3 regions of the Allobosea sp. 2RAB26 genome follow, and region 2 is predicted to be linked to each of the others. Evidence: riboswitches for the same ligand, from Rfam matches in the RefSeq annotation. Region 2 holds a riboswitch; each other region holds the start of a gene.
The links. A riboswitch is a leader RNA that binds a small molecule or an ion and turns the genes downstream of it on or off. The one in region 2 is predicted to bind thiamine pyrophosphate.
Positions count from the first base shown of each region.

Region 1 (4,409 bases), on a different contig from region 2:
AGAAGAACTGGACGGGCGAGAGCACCATGCCGGTCAGGCTCTTGCGATAGGCCATTGGCTGCTGCACCAGCCCCGCCGGCGCATAGGGCACCGTCTCGAAGGCGCGCTTCTCGATCGAGGCGGCCAGCTCCTTCTGCTTGGCCACCTCAGGCGTTGCAATCCACTGATCGCGCAGACCTTCCAGCGTGGCATCCTCCGGCCAGCCGAACCAGGCGGCAGGGCCATTGCTGCGCAACAGCGGATGCAGCGCGGGATTGAGCACGTCGGCGCCCGACCAGAGCGTGTGGAACACCGACCAGCCGCCCTGGTCCGGCAATCCGCGGTTGGAGCGCCTGCCGATGAAGCTGGCCCAATCGGTCGCGACCAGATCGACAGTCATGCCGAGCTTCTTCAGCAGTTCCTGTGTCACCAGGCACTGGTTATAGGCGATCGGCTGGTCGGCGGGTGCCAGCAGCAGCACCTTCTCGTTCTTGTAGCCGGCCTCCTGCAGCATGGCCTTGGCCCGCTCCAGATTGTTGCCGAGTGCAGCCTGTCCGCCCGCTCCGGTCGACATCGGCGAGCCCGGCGTGAAGAAGGTCTTGCACTCCTTGTAGTAGTCCTTGCTGCCGACGACCGCCTCCATGTAGTCGGTCTGATCGATTGCCATCATCACCGCCCGTCGGATGCCGGGATTGTTGAAGGGCGGCTGCAGATGGTTGAAACGCATCAGCAGGATCAGCCCGAGCGGCACGTTCTCGATCGCGATCTCGGGATTGCTCTTGAGCAGGGGCAGGAGATCGACCGGCGGCTGTTCGTACCAGTCGACCTCGCCCTGCATCAGCGCGCCGACTGCGGCTGAAACCTCGGTCAGCGGCAACCATTCGATACGGTCGATCTTGGCGACCTTGCCGCCAGCGGCCCAGGACGGAGCCTCCTCTCGTGGCCTGTACTTGGCGAAGCGCTCATAGATCGCGTTCTGGCCCGGCACCCATTGCTTGTCCATGAAGCGCCAGGGTCCGGAACCGATCGCCTCCGTGATGTTCTTGGTTGGCTCCATCATGGCCACGCGCTCGGGCATGATGAAGGGCACGTTCGAGGAGAGCTTGCCGAGCGCGTCCGGCAGCATCGGGAAGGGCTTCTTCAGGCGGATGGCGAAGGTGCGCTGGTCGACGACATCGTAACCCTCGACGAATGTCGCGAAAGTCTGCCCGAAGGCATCGCGCGCCGACCAGCGCTTGATCGAGGCGATGCAGTCCTGCGCCCTGACCGGCTGCTCGTCATGGAACATCAGTCCGTCGCGCAGATGGAAGGTCCAGCGCAGCCCGTCCGGCGCAGTCTCCCAGCTCTCGACCATTTGCGGCTGGATGCGGAACTGCGCGTCCGTCGCAAACAGGGTATCATATATCAGATAGCCGTGATTGCGGATGACATAGCTCGTGGCGACGATCGGATCGAGCGAGGGCAACGGCGTCGACGGAATGAAGCGCAGCGTATTGGCGCGCGACTGCGCGCGCGACGGAAATCCAACGAGGCTGGAAGCGGTTAAAGCGGAACTTCCGGCCAGAATCTGACGGCGATTGAGTCGCATGCGGCATCCCCTTGCTCTTGAGCTTTCGCGCCTGGCGCGCCTGCTTTCTGTTAAGCAAGAGATATACCAGCATGATCATGCGGCCAGACGCAATGCCCCTTGCGATGGCCCGGCGGCATCAACTGGACTCGCCCCGGCCCGCTCGCTATTCCCTTGACCGTCTCAACGGGGTGCCCGGCGATTTCGGGCTGAGAGGGAAGCGCAGGGCTTTCAACCCGTCGAACCTGATCCGGATCGTGCCGGCGGAGGGATTGAGCATTGGCGTCTCGCAACCGGAGACCGCCTTCCCTCTCGACCGTCATGGCCTGCCGTCGAATGCATGCGGGGTGACGCCATGAGCTTTCTGAACAACCGGTTGACCCGGATCGCCGCCGCGCTCTCGGCGCTCCTGCTCGCGACGCCGTCCATGGCCCAGGAGAAACCGGCACTGACGGTCTACACTTATTCCTCCTTCACCGGGAAATACGGTCCCGGCGCGAAAGTGAAGGCGGCCTTCGAGGCGCAATGCAGTTGCACGCTGAACTGGGTCGCAAGCGATGATGCCGGCTCCCTCGTCGCGCGCCTGAAGCTGGAGGGTGAAGCGACCAAGGCCGATGCCGTGCTCGGCCTCGACATGAACCTTGCTGCAGAAGCCAAGGCGACGGGACTGTTCCAGCCCCATGGCCAGGATCGTGCCGCGCTCACTTTGCCCATCGCCTGGACTGACGATACCTTCCTGCCTTTCGATTGGGGGCATCTCGCCTTCGTCTATGATTCAACCAAACTTGCCGCGCCGCCCACCAGCCTGAAGCAGCTTGTCGACGATCCGAATGGGCCAAAGCTCGTACTGCAGGACCCGCGCACCAGCGCGCCCGGGCTTGGCTTCCTGCTCTGGATGCGATCCGTCTACGGCGATGGCGCCGACGCCGCCTGGACCAGGCTCAAGCCGCGCATCGTCACCTTCACCAAGGGCTGGTCGGAGGCCTACGGACTCTTCCTCAAGGGCGAGGCCGACATGGTGCTCTCCTACGCGACATCGCCGGCCTATCACATCGGCGCCGAGAAGAAGACGCAGTACAAGGCCGCCCCCTTCAGCGAAGGCCACTATCTGCATGTCGAACTCGCCGGCATGACGCGCACGACGCGGCAGCCGGAACTCGCCAAACGCTTCCTCACCTTCACGCTTTCGGACGCCTTCCAATCGCTGATCCCGGAAGGCAACTGGATGATGCCGGCGAAACAAGCGACAGGTGGACTGCCGGCTTCATTCGCCGATGTCATCAAGCCGGAACGGACCTTGCTGTTCACGCCGGACGAGGTGCGCACGCAGCGCCGAACCTTCATCGACGCCTGGCTCGCCGCAACGAGCCGCTGAGGCCTTGTTCCGCCCGGCCACACTCACCGCGCTTGCCATCCTTGCGCTCGCCGGCGCCTCGCTCGCCGGGCTGGCGCGAGCCGGCGGCGACGTCGCGGCCCTGTCGCCGCTCGGCCCCTATCTCGCTCGCCTCGTCGCAGGAGCGACCGTCCAGGCGGGCCTGTCGATGCTGCTCTCGCTCCTGCTGGGCACGGCACTGGCGCTTGCCTTGCTGCGCCGCCGCTTTCCAGGCCGCAACCTCCTGCTCGCCGTGCTGACCGCCGCAGCCGTCGCGCCGACGATCGTGATCGTCTTCGGCGTCATCGCGATCTATGGCCGTTCCGGGCTGCTCGGCGACTTGGCGCGCGCCGTCGGCGCCGAACCACCGGCGATCTACGGGCTCCATGGTATCCTGATCGCGCATGTGCTGATGAATACGCCGCTGGTGACGCGCACGCTGCTTCAGGCCTTCGGCCGCGAACCTGGAGAGCGGAGGCGCCTGGCCTCGGCGCTCGGCTTCTCCGCCGCCTATTGTTTCCGGCATCTCGACTGGCCCGTGATCCGAAGAGAGGCCCCGGCGCTTGCCACCTTCGTCTTTCTGCTCTGCTTCACGAGCTTTGCCGTCGTGCTCTCGCTCGGTGGCGGCCCTGCCAATGCGACGCTGGAAGTCGCGATCTACGAAGCGGTCCGTTTCGAGGCCGATTTCGCCCGCGCTGCCGCTCTCGCCGGACTCCAGCTTGTGCTCTGCCTCGGACTTGCAACTGCGCTCGCCGCACTCGTGCCGGCGGCCCGCGACGAGGCAAGTGCCGAGCGCCATGCAATGCGCCCCGATATCCTCGCCCCTTGCCTGCGGCGGCTGGACTGCCTTGTTCTCATTCTGGCGACGGCATGGATCGCACCGCCTCTCCTCAGCATCGCAAGCGGCCTCGCAGCCGTACCGATGCTCGCGACCGCCGAATTCGCATCGGCTGCCGCGACGAGCGCGGCGATCGCGCTTGGCGCTGGCCTCCTCGCCTGCCTGTTTGCCGTACTGCTCGCCAGCGCCGCGCGCGGACGCCGGCCGCGCCCGGGACTTCCCGACCTTGCCGCCTTCACCATGCTTGGCCTGCCGCCCTTCGCCTTCGTGGCAGGACTGTACGTCCTGACCCGCAACCTCGCCGATCCCGCAATGCTCGGTCTGCTGCTTGTGCCGCTCGTCAACGCCCTGATGGCACTGCCCTATGCCTATCGGCTGCTGGCACCGCCACTCGCGACCAGCGCCGAGCGCCATGGAAGACTGGCAGAGAGCCTCGGCATTGCCGGCTGGACCCGGCTGCGTCTCGTCGAATGGCCAGCCCTGCGCGCACCGCTGGCGGCCGCCTTCGCCTTTGCCACGGCGCTCTCGCTCGGTGATTTCGGCGTCATTGCTCTGTTCGGTGGCGGCGAGCTCACCACCTTGCCCTATCTGCTGGCGAACCGCCTCGGCGCCTATCGCATGGATGAAGCGGGAGCGCTGGCGCTCGTGCTGGT
Region 1 is NZ_JBFRGS010000004.1:227,744-232,152, forward strand. Features, by position in the region: gene AB4118_RS09095 (ABC transporter substrate-binding protein) at 1-1,567, opposite strand, end outside; TPP riboswitch at 1,724-1,835, shown strand; gene thiB (thiamine ABC transporter substrate binding subunit) at 1,902-2,921, shown strand; gene AB4118_RS09105 (ABC transporter permease family protein) at 2,926-4,409, shown strand, end outside.
Region 1: another riboswitch for thiamine pyrophosphate. It lies ahead of thiB (thiamine ABC transporter substrate binding subunit); the one in region 2 lies ahead of thiO (glycine oxidase ThiO).

Region 2 (4,409 bases):
TTTGCCGGCGAGCTCACCGCCGAAGCCGCCAAGCTCAAGGAGCAGATGCCGTGACGGTCGCCGTCTTCCTCACCGCCCTCAGCGCCGCCATGGCGGTCGGGGCGCCCATCGCCTTCGCGCTGATCTTCTGCGCGCTGGCGCTGATGCTCTGGATGGGCAATTTCGACAGCATCATCGTCGCCCAGACGATCATCGTCGGCGCCGACAATTTCCAGCTTCTGGCCGTTCCCTTCTTCATCCTCGCCGGCGAGCTGATGAATGCCGGCGGGCTGTCGAAGCGGATCATCAACTTCGCGCTGGCCTGCCTCGGGCATCTCCGCGGCGGGCTCGGCTATGTCGCCATCCTCGCGGCGCTGATCCTTGCGGCAATCTCCGGCTCAGCCGCCGCGGACACGGCAGCGCTCGCCGCCATCCTGATCCCGATTATGCGCAGCGCCGGCTACGACCTCGCGCGCTCGGCGGGGCTGATCGCGACCGGCGGCATCATCGCGCCGGTGATTCCGCCGTCGATCGGCTTCATTGTCTTCGGCGTCGCGGCGAATGTCTCGATCTCGCAGCTCTTCCTCGCCGGCGTCGTGCCTGGCCTCATGATGGGCGCGGCGCTGGTGGTGACCTGGTGGCTCACCGCGCGCAAGGACGATGTCCGGACCTTCCCGCGCCAGGGCTATCGCGAACGCGGGCGTGCCCTTGTCGAGGGCTTCTTCGCGCTGTTCATGCCAGTCCTGATCATCGGCGGCATCAAATGGGGCATCGTCACGCCGACCGAGGCAGCCGTTCTGGCCTGCGCCTACGCCTTCATCATCGGCATGTTCGTCTATCGCGAGCTCAAGGTCGCGATGCTGTTCGGGCTCCTGCTGAATGCAGCCAAGACCGCATCTGCCGTCATGTTCCTGATCGCGGCGGCGCTGGTCTCGGCCTGGCTGATCACCCAGGCCAATATCCCCGCCGAGCTGTCGCGGGTGCTCGAACCCTTCATGGGCAACCCTACGATCATCATGATCCTGCTCATGCTGCTCGTGCTCGTCGTCGGCACGGCGCTGGACTTCACACCCACCGTGCTGATCCTGACCCCGGTGATGATGCCGATCGTGAAGCAGGCCGGCATCGACCCGATCTATTTCGGCGTGCTGTTCATCATGAACAACGCCATCGGGCTGATCACGCCGCCGGTTGGCATCGTGCTGAACGTCGTCAGCGGCGTCTCGGGCGTCTCGATGGGGGCGGTGATGCGCGGCGTCTGGCCCTTCCTGGTTTCGCAGGTCGTGGTCCTAGTCCTGCTGATCCTGTTCCCCTCGCTCGTGTTGGTGCCGCTCGCCTGGCTGAAGGGGTGACGGCCATCGCAAGGGCAGGGCGTGGCCGCGCTGGGCGCGATCGGCCGGCGAGCTGGCGTCAGGCGAGGTGCTTCAGCAGCGCCTTGATGGTGATCAATGGCGTCACCGAGCGCGCCTGCAACGCCGTCACGTCGAGCTGGTCCATGGGCTGCTCGGGCAGGATCCGGACAAAGGCTTCCGGCTGTGATCGCTGCGTCCGCCAGAAAACCGGGCACAAGGGCGATACCGAGTCCCGCACGGGCCGCATGCAGGTGCTGAAGAAGATCGTCCACGACGGACAAGCACGGATCCGTGTCTTTGGTGCCGGCTCGGGTCGACGAGCCTGATGGCTACGACCCAGGCGGATACCGCATCGCCACCGCGCCTGAGCCGAACTCCAGCCGGCTCACGCGTTTCAAGGCGAGAGGCTTCGATAACCCCGCGAACACTCTCGGCCCGTGGCCCGCCAGCCACGGTCCCCCTGGCGTTTGTGTCGGGTTGGCTCTTGACCTGACTGCTGCCCCGGCTCCAGACTGCGCGCATTCCAGGGAGATCCCCGGCAAGGGGCTGAGAAACCGCTGGCAGACCGGGTGTTCCCCGGAGAGGCGCGCGGAAATCCTTCGAACCTGATCCGGCTGATACCGGCGGAGGGATGGAGCGTCGCGGCACTTGCCGGCAGCCGAGAGGCTGCCAGATCTCCTTCCCCGAGCGGGGCGAGGAGTTTGCCTATGCGAGGGCCGCCACACACCACCCTTCGTCGATCCGGAGCCGATCCTGGGCTCGTCGCCTGCGAGGTGCCGGCCTCCACCGATATCGCCATCATTGGCGGTGGCCTGATCGGCCTGTCCATCGCCTGGCGACTGGCGCGGCGCGGCCTTGATGTGACCGTTTTCGAGCGTGGCACGATCGGACAAGGGGCAAGCCTTGCCGCGACCGGCATGCTGGCCGCGGCCGCCGAGCTGGAGCCGGGCGGCGAGGAGCATCTGCCACTGGCGCTCGAAAGCCAGAGGCTCTGGCCGGGTTTTGCGCGCGAGCTCGAAGCCGATAGCGGGCTCGGCATCGACTATCGCCGGGACGGTGTCCTGCTGGTCGCGCTGGGGCGTGAGGAGGTCGAGCGCCTGCGTTTCCGCCATGACATGCAGCGGCGCGCCGAGGTTGAGGCTGCATGGCTCGGCGGGGCGCAATGCCGCGAACGCGAGCCCGGGCTGAGGCCCTCGGTCGTTGCCGGCATTCTCTGCCCGGCCGACCATCAGGTCGATCCGCCGCGCGTCATGGCGGCGCTGCGACGCTCCTGTCTCGCGGCCGGAGCGCACCTGGTCGAAGCCTGCGAGGCCGAGCCGGAGCTGGCCGGAGGTCGCGCTCTCGGCGTCTCGACGCCGCGCGGGCTCTGCAAGGCCCCGATCGTGATTGCGGCCGCCGGCGCCTGGACCAGATTTCAGGGGCTCGACATCCCCGTCCGCCCGCTCAAGGGCCAGTCACTCGCCCTGCGCAGCAGGCCCGAGACCGGCACGCTCGCGCGTGTCGTCTGGACCGAGCAGGTGCATCTCGCTCCCAAGAGCGACGGCACTCTCCTCGTCGGCGCCACCATGGAAGAACGCGGCTTCGACGACAGCGTGACCGCTGGCGGCGTCTATGCCCTGCTCGACGGCGCCCGGCGCGCACTGCCCTCGATCGAGGAGATGCCGGTCGAGGCGATCTGGTCCGGCTTCCGCCCGACCTCGATCGACGATGCGCCGATCCTTGGTGAGACGGGGATAGCGGGCCTGCTCGTTGCGACCGGGCATCACCGCAACGGCTATCTGCTCGCCCCCGTCACGGCAGCCGCGATCGAGCAACTCCTCGTCGAGGATCGCATCACGGGACCGGCCGCGTCGTTCGGCCAGGCGCGCTTCACCCCCTGTCTGGAGGCAACCTCATGAAACTCATCATCAATGGCAAGGACCGCGATAGCGCAGCGGAGAATCTGGCGGCGCTTTGGCAGGAGGAGACGGCCGAGATGGACTTGCCGGGTCCGCAGGGCTTCGCGATCGCGCTCAATGGCACCGTGGTCCGGCAGGTCGACTGGGCGCAGACGCCTCTGTCGCGCAACGACCGCGTCGAAATCATCCGTGCCTTCGCAGGGGGCTGACATGAGCTCTCCGATCGAGGCCCTTACCATCGCGGGCACGGCATTGTCGTCGCGGCTCCTCATTGGCACGGCCGGCTATCCGAGCCAGCGCATCATGGTCGATGCCATCGAGGCCAGCGGTTCGGACCTTGTCACGCTCTCCCTGCGTCGCATTTCGCTGCAGGGCCATGGCTCCGACACGGTGCGCCTGCTTGCCGGCCGCCGCTTCCTGCCCAACACGGCAGGCTGCGAAACCGCGCGCGACGCGATCCTCACCGCCGAGCTTGCACGCGAGGCGCTTGGCACCAACTGGATCAAGCTCGAGGTGATCGGCGATCGCGAGACGCTCTATCCCGATGTCGGTGAGTTGCTGGAGGCGACGCGCCAGTTCGTCGACAAGGGCTTCGTCGTCCTGCCCTATTGCAACGACGATCCGGTGATTTGCGCTCGCCTGGCTGATCTCGGGGCCGCCGCCGTGATGCCGATGGGGTCGCTGATCGGCTCGGGCATGGGCGTCGCCAATCCGGCCAATCTCGAGCTGATCTGTGCCCGCTCGCCCGTGCCCGTGATCGTTGATGCCGGCATCGGCACGGCCTCCGACGCGGTGATCGCCATGGAATGCGGCGCGAGCGGGGTTCTGCTCAACACCGCCGTCGCCAAGGCCGATGATCCGGTGCGAATGGCACTCGCCATGCGTCACGCCGTCGAGGCCGGCTGGAACGCCCGCCTGGCGGGGCGCATTCCGCGGCGTGGGCGGGCTCAGCCGTCCAGCCCGCAGCTCGGGCTTGTGGGGTCGTGAACAGGCTGCCCGACCGGCTGCTCGTCGTCACCGACCGGCATCAGGCCGTGAAGCCCTTGCCGCAGCTTGTCTCTGCGGCGCTCGCCGGCGGGGCACGCTGGATCTGGCTGCGCGATCGCGATCTCGATCAGCCGGAACGCCGCAGCCTGGCGCAGCAGCTGCATGAGCTCGTGAGCATGGCGGATGCGGTTCT
Region 2 is NZ_JBFRGS010000020.1:31,788-36,196, forward strand. Features, by position in the region: gene AB4118_RS28410 (TRAP transporter small permease) at 1-54, shown strand, start outside; gene AB4118_RS28415 (TRAP transporter large permease subunit) at 51-1,331, shown strand; gene AB4118_RS28420 (hypothetical protein) at 1,418-1,657, shown strand; TPP riboswitch at 1,848-1,980, shown strand; gene thiO (glycine oxidase ThiO) at 2,039-3,229, shown strand; gene thiS (sulfur carrier protein ThiS) at 3,226-3,438, shown strand; gene thiG (thiazole synthase) at 3,440-4,216, shown strand; gene AB4118_RS28440 (thiamine phosphate synthase) at 4,213-4,409, shown strand, end outside.

Region 3 (4,409 bases), on a different contig from region 2:
CACCGGCCGGCCAGGCGCCAGCGGCGGCTCCGGGCCAGCCCCCGGCGGCTCACCCGACGCCAGCACCGGTGCCAGGAACGGCTCCGCAAACTCAGCCGCCCGTGACCCAGCCGCTGGGGCCGCCTCCGGGTGGTCGTGCGCCCGGCGCGCCACCAGCCGGCCAACCGCCTGTGACCGCTCCCGGCCAGGCGCCAGCGACGGGTCCGGCCCACCCCCCGGCGGCTCGCCCGACACCAGCGCCGGTTCCAGGAACTGCCCCGCAAGCTCAGCCGCCCGTGACCCAGCCGCTGGTGCCGCCTCCGGGTGGTCGCGCACCCGGTGCGTCGCCAGGCGGCCAGCCGCCTTCTGCAACACCCGGTCAGGTTCCGGCGCCCCTACCCGCTCAGCCGCCGGCAGCAGCCCCGCTCGCCCCGCCCCCCGGCGGTCGCGCGCCCGGCGCAGTCCCGCCGCCCGTTGCACCGCCGCAGCCGGGCCAGACGCTCGCTCCGCCTCCGGCCGGCCAGCCTCCAGCCGCTGGACCCGGGCAACTGCCCCCGCCTGACCGGCAGGGCCGTCGCGGTGGCATCGGCCTCGGTGGCGCGGCTGCGATCGGCCTTGGCGTCGGCGTGCTCGGCGGCATCATGGCGACGCAGGGCGCGACCCGCCTCGACGATGTCCGCGGGCGCCGCGAGGAGCGCCGCGAGGGCGACGTCACGATCATTCGCGAGCCCGGTCGCACGATCATCCGCGACGACGACCGTGCCATCATCCGCCGCGACGAGACCGAGCGCTTCCGCGACCTCGGCTGGCAGGGACGGACCGAACGGCGCGGAGACGAGAACGTGACCGTGTTCGAACGGCCGGACGGCAGCCGCATCATCACCGTGACCGACGAGGATGGCCGCCTGATCCGCCGGACCCGGCGCATGCGCGATGGCGATGAGATCGTGATGATCGACAACACCCGCCGCGATCGGCCGGATATGCGCTTCTCGGACGAGGTCGTCGTGCTGCCGCCGCCGCCCCTGCCGATCCCGCGCGAGCGCTATATCGTCGACGCCGAGCAGGCCGACCAGCGCCTGATCTATGAGACGATCACCGCCCCGCCGATCGCCGCGATCCCACGCCGCTACACGCTCGACGAGGTCCGCTACTCGCCTGACCTGCGCGCCCGCATGCGCAGCGTCGATATCGACACGGTGACCTTCGAGACCGGGTCCTGGGAGGTCACCCCCAACCAGGCGCAGCGGCTCTCGGTGATTGCCGCCTCGATCAGCCAGGCACTGCAGCGCGCGCCGAACGAGGTCTTCCTGGTCGAGGGCCATACCGACGCCGTCGGCTCGGATGTCGACAACCTCTCGCTCTCGGATCGCCGGGCCCAATCCGTCGCCGAGATCCTGACGCGCGATTTCCAGGTGCCGCCGGAGAACCTGACGACGCAGGGCTATGGCGAGCAGTATCTAAAGGTGCAGACGCAGGAGGCCGCCCGCGAGAACCGCCGCGTCACGCTCCGACGCATCACCCCGCTGCTGGCCGGGCAGAACCAGCCGCAGTGAACCAATAGAACCGGCGCGGCGGGCGACCGTCGCGCCGGTCTCCCCGGCTCAGGAGATTCAGGAATCAGCAAGCTCTCCGGCTTAAGACCTATCGTAAGGAGAGTTGATGATGAGTGAGACATCCGTCGCGATCGCGCAGAGCTTTGCCGCAAGCCAGGCAGCCTCGACCCGCCAGACCTTGCAGACAGCGATGGTGAAGCAGCAGGCGACGTCCGACCAGGCGCTCGTGGATATGCTGCAGCAGAGCGCCGAGTCCCAGAAGGCTACTCTTGCCGCTGGCCAGGGCCAGAACGTCGACATTCTCGCCTGAGCCCGGCATTCCGGCGCCGCATGGCAGGGCCGCATCCCGCCCCTTGTCGGTTGCGTTCAAGAGCCGCCGGCCCTAACCTCCGCTTCGTTCCGAGGGGTGCTCGCAAGAGCTGAGATGGCGTCCAAAGCCGAACCCGTCGAACCTGATCCGGGTCATACCGGCGGAGGGACTGGAACGCGGCGTGCGCCACACGTGTACCCGCAGACAGCGACTGGACCGCTTCTAAACCCGGATCTCCTGAACCTTGGACCAAGGAGGAGATCCCATGAACGCCCACACCAAGCCCCAGAAGAATACCGTCAAGGCTGCCCCTCAAAGCGTGACGACCGGACCGATCATCGGCTCGCGCAAGATCTATGTCGCGCCGCCGGACCATCCCGAGATGCGGGTGCCCTTCCGCGAAGTTCAGCTCACCACAGATTCCGAGCCGCCGGTCCGGATCTACGACCCGTCCGGTCCGTTCACCGAGAGCGATGTCACGATCGACCTGAATGCCGGCCTGCCGCAGCCGCGCCGCGCCTGGCTCGATGCCTGCGGCTTCACGACCGTGCCCGGCCGCGCCGTCACTGCCGCCGATAACGGCCATATCTCGCCTGAACAGCTCGTTCCCGCCTGCCCGGCCTCACGCCCGATCCTCGAGGCGAAGCCCGGCCAGATGGCGACCCAGTACGAGTTCGCCAAGGCCGGCATCATCACGCCCGAGATGATCTATGTCGCGCATCGCGAGAATCTCGGCCGCGCCGCGATGCTCGAAGGCGCACGCGAGCGCCATGCCGATGGCGAGAGCTTTGGCGCCTCGGTTCCGGAATTCGTCACCCCTGAATTCGTGCGCGAGGAAATCGCCCGCGGCCGCGCCATCATCCCGGCCAATATCAACCACCCCGAACTGGAGCCGATGGCGATCGGCCGCAATTTTCTGGTCAAGATCAACGCCAATATCGGCAATTCGGCCGTGACGTCCGGCGCTGCCGAGGAGGTCGAGAAGCTGGTCTGGGCGATCCGCTGGGGCGCCGACACGGTGATGGACCTGTCGACCGGCCGCAACATCCACAACATCCGCTCCTGGATCCTGCGCAACTCGCCGGTTCCGATCGGCACGGTGCCGATCTACCAGGCGCTTGAGAAGGTCGGCGGCGACCCGATCAAGCTCGACTGGGAGGTCTTCAAGGACACGCTGATCGAGCAGGCCGAGCAGGGCGTCGACTATTTCACCATCCATGCCGGCGTGCGCCTGCCCTATGTCCCGCTCACTGCGAGCCGCGTCACGGGCATCGTCTCGCGCGGCGGCTCGATCATGGCGCGCTGGTGCCTCGCGCACCACAAGGAGAGCTTCCTCTACGAGCGCTTCGACGAGATTTGCGAGATCATGCGCAAATATGACGTCTCCTTCTCGCTCGGCGACGGCCTGCGTCCGGGCTCGATCGCCGACGCCAATGACCGCGCCCAGTTTGCCGAGCTGGAGACGCTGGGCGAGCTCACCAAGGTCGCCTGGGACAAGGGCTGCCAGGTGATGATCGAGGGCCCCGGCCACGTGCCGATGCACAAGATCAAGGAGAACATGGACAAGCAGCTGCGCGAATGCGGAGAGGCGCCGTTCTACACGCTGGGACCGCTGACCACCGACATCGCGCCGGGTTACGACCACATCACCTCGGGCATCGGCGCGGCGATGATCGGCTGGTTCGGCTGCGCCATGCTCTGCTATGTCACGCCCAAGGAGCATCTCGGCCTTCCCAACCGCGACGACGTCAAGACCGGCGTCATCACCTATCGGATCGCGGCCCATGCCGCCGATCTCGCCAAGGGCCATCCAGCGGCCAAGATCCGCGACGACGCGGTCTCGCGCGCCCGCTTCGACTTCCGCTGGGAGGACCAGTTCAACCTGGCGCTCGACCCCGATACCGCACGTTCCTTCCATGACGAGACCCTGCCGAAGGATGCCCACAAGGTCGCGCATTTCTGTTCGATGTGCGGGCCGAAATTCTGCTCGATGAAGATCACGCAGGATCTGCGCGCCGAAGTGCTGGCGATGGGCGAGAACGAACGCGCGGCGCTCGAGGGCATGGCGGAGAAATCGCAGGAATTCCTCGCCAAAGGCGGCAATCTCTACTTGCCGGCGGCGGAATGAGCGCGACGATGACCGCGGCCCGCCTCGACGCGACGGTCGTTGCAGGCGTGCTGGCGCGGGTGGCAGCGAGCCGCCCGCGGGTGCAATGCCTCACCAATACGGTGGCGCAGAACATTACGGCGAACATGCTGCTCGCCTTCGGCGCGATCCCGTCCATGGCGATCCATGTCGACGAGATCGCGGCAATGGCCGAGGGCGCCGGCGCGATCCTGATCAACATCGGCACGATCAATGCCGAGAGCGAACTCGCCATCCCGAAGCTGCTGGAGGTCGCGCGCGACCGACAGAAACCGCTGGTCTTCGATCCGGTCTTCGTCGAACTCTCGCCGCTGCGCCAGCACGTGGCGCGTGAGGTCCTGCGCCTGCCGAACATCGTCGTGCGCGGCAACGCGACCGAGATGGCCGCGCTTGCTGCCGATCTCGAGACGGCGCGCGA
Region 3 is NZ_JBFRGS010000007.1:363,497-367,905, reverse strand. Features, by position in the region: gene AB4118_RS16845 (OmpA family protein) at 276-1,535, shown strand; gene AB4118_RS16840 (hypothetical protein) at 1,645-1,845, shown strand; TPP riboswitch at 1,928-2,032, shown strand; gene thiC (phosphomethylpyrimidine synthase ThiC) at 2,111-3,973, shown strand; gene AB4118_RS16830 (hydroxyethylthiazole kinase) at 3,982-4,409, shown strand, end outside.
Region 3: another riboswitch for thiamine pyrophosphate. It lies ahead of thiC (phosphomethylpyrimidine synthase ThiC); the one in region 2 lies ahead of thiO (glycine oxidase ThiO).